Regions from separate parts of the Fundicoccus sp. Sow4_H7 genome, predicted to be linked through region 2. Evidence: a T-box and tRNA genes for the amino acid it is inferred to sense, from the RefSeq annotation. Region 2 holds a T-box; the other holds one or more tRNA genes.
The links. A T-box is a leader RNA that pairs with one kind of tRNA and senses whether it is charged. The one in region 2 lies ahead of leuS (leucine--tRNA ligase), so its partner is inferred to be a tRNA-Leu.

Region 1 (3,438 bases), on a different contig from region 2:
AAGCGTTTAGGTCCAAAAACATATGAGCAAGCGGTTGGTTTCTTACGAATTTTAAATGGTGAAAATCCTTTAGACCAAACCAGCATTCACCCTGAATCTTATCCGACTGCCATGGCGGTATTGGATCAATTGAATCTTGATGTTGAGGAAATCGGAAGTGACGAAGCGATTGTGAAATTGAATCAATTAGATCGGGTAGCTTTCATTGCTCAACATGCGATTGGTGAAGAAACCTTAAACGATATTATTGAAGGATTAAAAAATCCGCTACACGATATTCGTGACCAACAGGACGCTCCGATTTTACGTTCGGATGTTTTAACGATTGACGACTTGGAAGTGGGCATGCAATTACAAGGGGTTGTCCGTAATGTGGTGGACTTTGGTGCCTTCGTTGACATCGGTGTGAAAGAAGACGGCTTGATTCATATTTCGAAATTATCTAAGCAGTTTATTAAACATCCGTCGGAAGCCGTTGCCGTTGGTGATATTGTTGACATCGAAGTATTATCAGTGGATAAGAAAGCACAGAGAATTGGTTTAAAACGTGTATTTACGAAGAAATAAAGAGATATTTATTAGGGGTGGGCTTGAATGCAAAAAGTGAAGGCTTTGCAAAAAGGGGATAAAGTTGCGATTGTGAGTTTGTCCAGTGGGGTGTTGGGGGAGGAATCGTCCCAGCATCAACTCGCTTTAGGTTTGGAGCGCCTGCGGGCCTTCGGCCTTGAGCCGGTTGTGATGCCGAATGCCCTGAAAGGCATCGATTTTTTAAATAAATATCCCCAAAAACGCGCTGAAGATTTAAAAGCTGCTTTTTTGGATGAAGAAATTAAAGGGATTATTTGTAGCATTGGTGGAGACGACACTTATCGTTTGACTGAGTTTTTGCTGGAAGATGCGGAATTTGTTGAGGCGGTCGTTAAGCAGCCAAAGCTTTTCACTGGATTTTCGGATACAACTGTCAATCATTTAATGTTTTACCGCTTAGGAATGGTGAGTTTTTACGGGCTTAATTTTCTCAATGACTTGGCTGAGTTGGGACCGGAGATGTTGCCTTATAGTCGGCAAACTTTTGAACGTTATTTCGGGGACGAATCGCCTTACGTTATTGAATCGAGTTCGATTTGGTACGAAGAACGGACTGATTTTTCTGTCGCTGAATTGGGCGTCCAGCGTGTGTCACATGAAGAATTGCAGGGACATGAAGTCTTGCGAGGCGAAGGACGGATTCAAGGGGCTTTGCTAGGAGGTTGCCTGGAAAGTTTGTATGAATTGCTGGAAGGCGAACGTTATCCAGACCAAGCGGTGGTTAGCAAACGTTATCGGCTGTTTCCAGAAGTGGATGAGTGGAAAGGGAAGTTGTTCTTTTTTGAAACGAGTGAAGAAAAGCCGGAACCTGCTTTGTTTCGCAAGATGTTAATGCGATTTAAGGAATGGGGGATTTTTGAGCAAGTTAGTGGTTTAATTGTAGGTAAGCCGCAAAACAATGTCTATTACGAGGAATATAAGACGGTCTTGCTTGAAGTGACTGCCGATGAAGATTTACCGATTTTGTACAATATGAATTTCGGTCATGCATATCCACGCGCTGTATTGCCCTACGGTTTGCAGGCTGTCTTGGATTGCGAGAAAAAACATTTGGAAATGCTTGAAGGAATGTTTGCGTGAGTGGTTTGTAGTTTGTTTCTGCTTTTGGGGCGATTGCTGATTGACAAGCTGGCGCTTTATAAAGTACAATTAAGGTTGTGCTCGTAAGGCACCTTTCCAGTCCCGCGGTCGTGGCGGAATGGCAGACGCGCTATCTTGAGGGGGTAGTGAACAATGTTCGTGTGGGTTCAAGTCCCATCGACCGCATTAATATTTATGTGAAAAGCCTATGAATGTCGGTAAGTGTAGTGCACCCCGAAAGTTGGATTTTTAACTCTAACTTTCGGGGGTCACCTCAAAGTCGATGTTTGTGGGCTTTTTTGCATTGAGATTGGATAAGAAATATTTATATTTTGTTAGTGTTTCGAGTGTTAAAATGTTAGTATGAAAGTGGATTGAAGTGAAAAGATTCACTAGGTGAAGTTGTCTTGTGGAGTTGAGGAGGTAATTGAATTGAAGCTTGGGAATAATCATTTGGAAATGGCTCAATTGAAGAGGAATCATTGAAGGAATATTTTGGTGAATAATATTCTGAAGAACAATTAATAAAGCTAGATCAGCTTTCGTATTTAGAAATCATTATCGAAACAATTTTGAAGGATATATTGTTGAACAATTTCGAAATGAAAGTGGAATATACGTTACTTTATACGATGAGAATTTAACATTCAATGAAAATCTAGCTATTTTCAATTCTGTTAAGGAAGAAACAAGTGAATTAAATGATATTCATTTCTTGATAGGTGGTTAATTTATGTTTGATTGGAATGATTATAAAAACATGCTAATCAACTGATTGAAAATATTGAAGATATTGAGAGTCATTTAAGAGAATCTGTATATAGGACAGCAGTGAGCAGAATGTACTACGCTTATTTTCATAAAATAAGAAATTAAAATGGACATTTTGGTCTATCTGACCATTCTTTTAGTAGAGATTCGCATGAAAAAAATATTCAAAAATAAAAAAGAAAAAACAGATTTATTAGATAAAAATGAATGAAATAAATTATGTAGTTTAATGATGGATTTTAAAGGATATAAAAATTAAGCTGATTACAATCCAAGTGTTGGATTTTCAGATAAAAGAATCAATTATATTTTTGAGATATTCACATCTCAAATGGATGAACTCTTAAAAAATTTGATATAAAAACTAAATCAATGTAATGAAAAATGCTGGATTTTGTCCGGAATTTTTTTGCTTTTTTTGTTGTTTGATTTATAATTCAGTTAATTAAGTCATAAAGAAAATATTATTTAGTTTAGGTGGTATTAAAAGTTGTAAAAGATTTCATGAGTTTGTTAAACGCGTTATAGGTAAATCAAAAAGGTATGTCGCATTCGTCAAATCGCTTCATTTTTACAAAATTTTAGTAGTCAGTTTTTTATTGCAATTTATCTGAAAAATGAGTGGTTTTAATTTGCAATATACATTTGGCGTGAAATCATTCCTTCCGCGTTAGCAAGAGGATGTATCTAACAGGGCAGGTTGGTGTCAGGATAGTTTTTGGCAAGAGAATAGACGAAAGTCAAGGCTCAAACTGTCAGATTGTCAGGAGAATAGACGAAATTCAAGGTTCTAACCGTCAGATTGTCAGTCGAATAGACGAAAGTCGAGGCTCAAACTGTCCGATTGGCAGTCGAATAGACGAAATTCAAGGTTCAAACCGTCCGATTGTCAGTCGAATAGACGAAATACGAGGCTCAAACTGTCCGATTGGCAGTCGAATAGACGAAATTCAAGGCTCAAACTGTCAGATTGTCAGTCGAATAGACGAAAGTCGAGGT
Region 2 (3,438 bases):
GTTAGCAAATCGACCTTTTTATCTACTATTTCTGAGCATGCGCGTGCCATTGCTGCTAGCAATAATCTATATGCATCTGTCATGATTGCACAAGCTGCTTTGGAAACAGGCTGGGGTAATAGTACATTAGCTCAAGCACCTTACAATAATTTATTCGGAATTAAAGGTATTTATAATGGAAATTCCGTTGACATGAACACACTTGAAGATGATGGGACAGGTTCTTATTATGGCATTGTCGATTCATTTAAAATGTATCCTTCAATTGCGGAATCTTTAGCTGATTATGCTGATGTTATTATTGGCACAGGGTCACAATGGCGAGCTGAATTCTATTCAGGAGCTCGTTATAGCAATACGACCTCTTATCAAGATGCAACAGCACATTTAACAGGTCGGTATGCTACAGATACGCGCTACGGCAGTAAATTAAATCAGATTATTGAAGAAAATAACTTAACGCAATATGATATGATTCGCGAGGGGACCACACCGGTAGTGACAAATCCACCTGCTGAAGCAGTAACCCCGCCAAGCAATGGTAAAACTTACCGTGTTGTTGCAGGTGACACTTACTGGTCATTGGCGAAAAGATTTGGTATAACCGTAGCGGCTTTACAAAGCGCGAACAACGCAACAAATTCAAACCTTTTAATTGGAATGACATTAAATATCCCTGTTGCTGGCGCTGAACAAGGTGGGAATGAAACAACCACTCCTGAAGTTGAAACCCCAGTAACGCCAACACAACCTGAAGATAATAAAACAGAAACGCCAACAACGAGTTCAAATGTCTATGTTGTTAAATCTGGCGATACCTTCTGGTCTATTTCTAAAAAATATGGAACAACTGTTGCGAATTTATATGCTTTAAATGGTACAACTTCTAGTGCATTGCGCGTTGGACAAGCCATTAAAGTCCCTGGACAAGCTGATCCAACAACTAAACCAGAAGAAAATAATGCGAATCAAAACAATAATAACAATAGTAATAATGGTAACAACAACCAAAATAATAATACGCCAACACCAACACAACCAACAGCTAATACCTATACCGTTAAAGCTGGTGATACCTATTGGGCCTTGGCACAACGTTTTGGGACGACAGTTGCTAGTTTACAACAATTAAATGGTACAACATCAAGCAATTTAAGTGTTGGACAAAGTCTAAAAGTTCCATCAACGACATCGAATAGCAATGGAAATAATAGTAACCAATCGAATAATAGCAACAACAATTCAAATACCCCAACGAAACCAGTTGAAAACAAACCTACCGTTCCAAGTAACAACAATACCAATGGTTCATATGTTGTCAAAGCTGGCGATACTTATTGGGCAATTGCTAATCGTTATAATACAACCGTTGCAAACTTGCAAAGCTTAAACAATGCTACTAGTTCACTCTTATCTGTTGGTCAAACATTAGTTGTTCCAACTCAATCAACAATTGTTACTACACCAACTGTTACTGCACCAACTGAAAACAAGCTTGAAACAGTAACGCCAGTTGAAGAAGTTGTCACAGAAGTTGAAGAAACTGTTGTTGAAACGGCTACTCCAGAAGTGGTTGTTGAAACGGCTACTCCAGAAGTGGTTGAGGAAACAATAACTGAAGATGTGGCTGAAGTAGTCCAACAACATACGGTCAAAGCTGGTGAAACACTTTATTCTATCGCAAAACGTTATAACTTAAATGTTTATGATCTAATTGCACAAAATGGTGGAACAGTTATTCGTATTGGACAAGTGATTAGCTGGTAAGCGACTTGAAAGAATGCTAAAAGCATGATATGGTAATCAAGAATTAAATAATAAACTGTAGTAGAAATAGTAGGAAGTCATCCAGTAATAGAGAGCTTATGTGTGGTGGAAATAAGTCTGGAAAGCTTTTGAACTCATCTATGTTGGGCTATTTTGAATAAAGTAGAAATAGACGCTTAAGCTGTGTTATAGCTACTGAGGTAAATAAGTTTAGGTTATTTACGAACATAGGTGGTACCGTGCATGATTGCGCCCTATATTATTTAGTTTAACTAGATAATGTAGGGTTATTTTTATAGAGATATTTATTTTATGGAGGAAGAAAATGACTTATCAACATCGAATTATTGAATCAAAATGGCAGCAATATTGGGAAGACAAAAATATTTTTAAAACAGAAGACCGAGGGGTAGATTATCCTTCGTATTATGTTTTAGATATGTTTCCTTATCCATCAGGTAAAGGTTTACATGTTGGGCATGCCAAACCTTATACAGCGACTGATATTATTGCTCGTATGAAACGTGCGCAAGGTTATGATGTTTTGCATCCAATGGGATGGGATGCTTTTGGATTACCGGCTGAGCAATATGCTTTGGATACAGGGAATGATCCAGCGGTATTTACTGAGGAAAACATTCAGACTTTTAAACGTCAAATCAATGAGTTAGGTTTTTCTTACGATTGGGATCGTGAAGTGAATACAACGGATCCAGATTTTTATAAATGGACGCAGTGGATATTTATTCAATTGCTTGAAAAAGGTTTGGCATACCAAACAGATGTGATGGTTAACTGGTGTCCAGCTCTTGGAACGGTTTTAGCCAATGAAGAAGTTGTTGATGGGGTTTCAGAACGTGGGGGGCATCCTGTGTTCCGTAAACCAATGCGTCAATGGGTATTGAAAATTACAGAATATGCGGATCGTTTGTTAGAAGATTTAGAAGAGTTAGATTGGCCTGAAAGTCTAAAAGAAATGCAACGTAATTGGATTGGAAAGTCTGAAGGTGCTTTGATTAACTTCCCAGTTGTTGGTAAAGATCAAATTATTCAAACTTATACAACCAGACCGGATACGCTTTTTGGTACGTCGTATATTGTAGTGGCTCCTGAGGGAGATTTGGCTAAAGGATTGATTACGCCAGATCAAGAAGAAGAAGCATTAGCCTACATTAGCCAAGTAGAGTCTAAATCAGAATTAGAGAGAACGTCATTGACGAAGGAAAAAACTGGTGTGTTCTCAGGTTCTTATGTTATCAATCCTGCAACGAATGAAGAAATTCCCGTTTGGATTGCTGAATATGTAATCGCATCTTATGGAACAGGAGCGGTAATGGGGTCTGCTGGTCATGACAGCCGTGACTTTGAGTTTGCGACTAAATTTAATTTACCAATTATTGAAATTATTGATGCGGGTGAACAAGGACTGCCTTATTTGGAAGATGGCATTCATGTGAACTCTGAATTTTTAAATGGTTTAAATTCAGAAGAAGCGATTACGAAAATGATTGATTGGTTGGAAGAAAATAACCATGGGGAGCGGCAAATTAATTACCGTCTGCGTGACTGGGTCTTCTCAAGACAACGTTATTGGGGTGAGCCAATTCCTGTTATTCACTGGGAAGATGGTACAACAACCGCTGTTCCAGAAGAAGAATTGCCTTTACTTTT

Region 1: it has a tRNA-Leu gene. The T-box ahead of leuS (leucine--tRNA ligase) is inferred to sense a tRNA for this amino acid. The anticodon was not compared.

The regions. Positions count from the first base shown of each region.
Region 1 is NZ_JBQKME010000001.1:192,509-195,946, forward strand. It holds gene ACTQ54_RS00740 (Tex family protein) at 1-567, shown strand, start outside; gene ACTQ54_RS00745 (S66 family peptidase) at 595-1,668, shown strand; tRNA gene ACTQ54_RS00750 (tRNA-Leu) at 1,773-1,854, shown strand; gene ACTQ54_RS00755 (hypothetical protein) at 3,121-3,438, shown strand, end outside.
Region 2 is NZ_JBQKME010000004.1:64,975-68,412, forward strand. It holds gene ACTQ54_RS05520 (LysM peptidoglycan-binding domain-containing protein) at 1-1,767, shown strand, start outside; T-box leader at 1,815-2,027, shown strand; gene leuS (leucine--tRNA ligase) at 2,093-3,438, shown strand, end outside.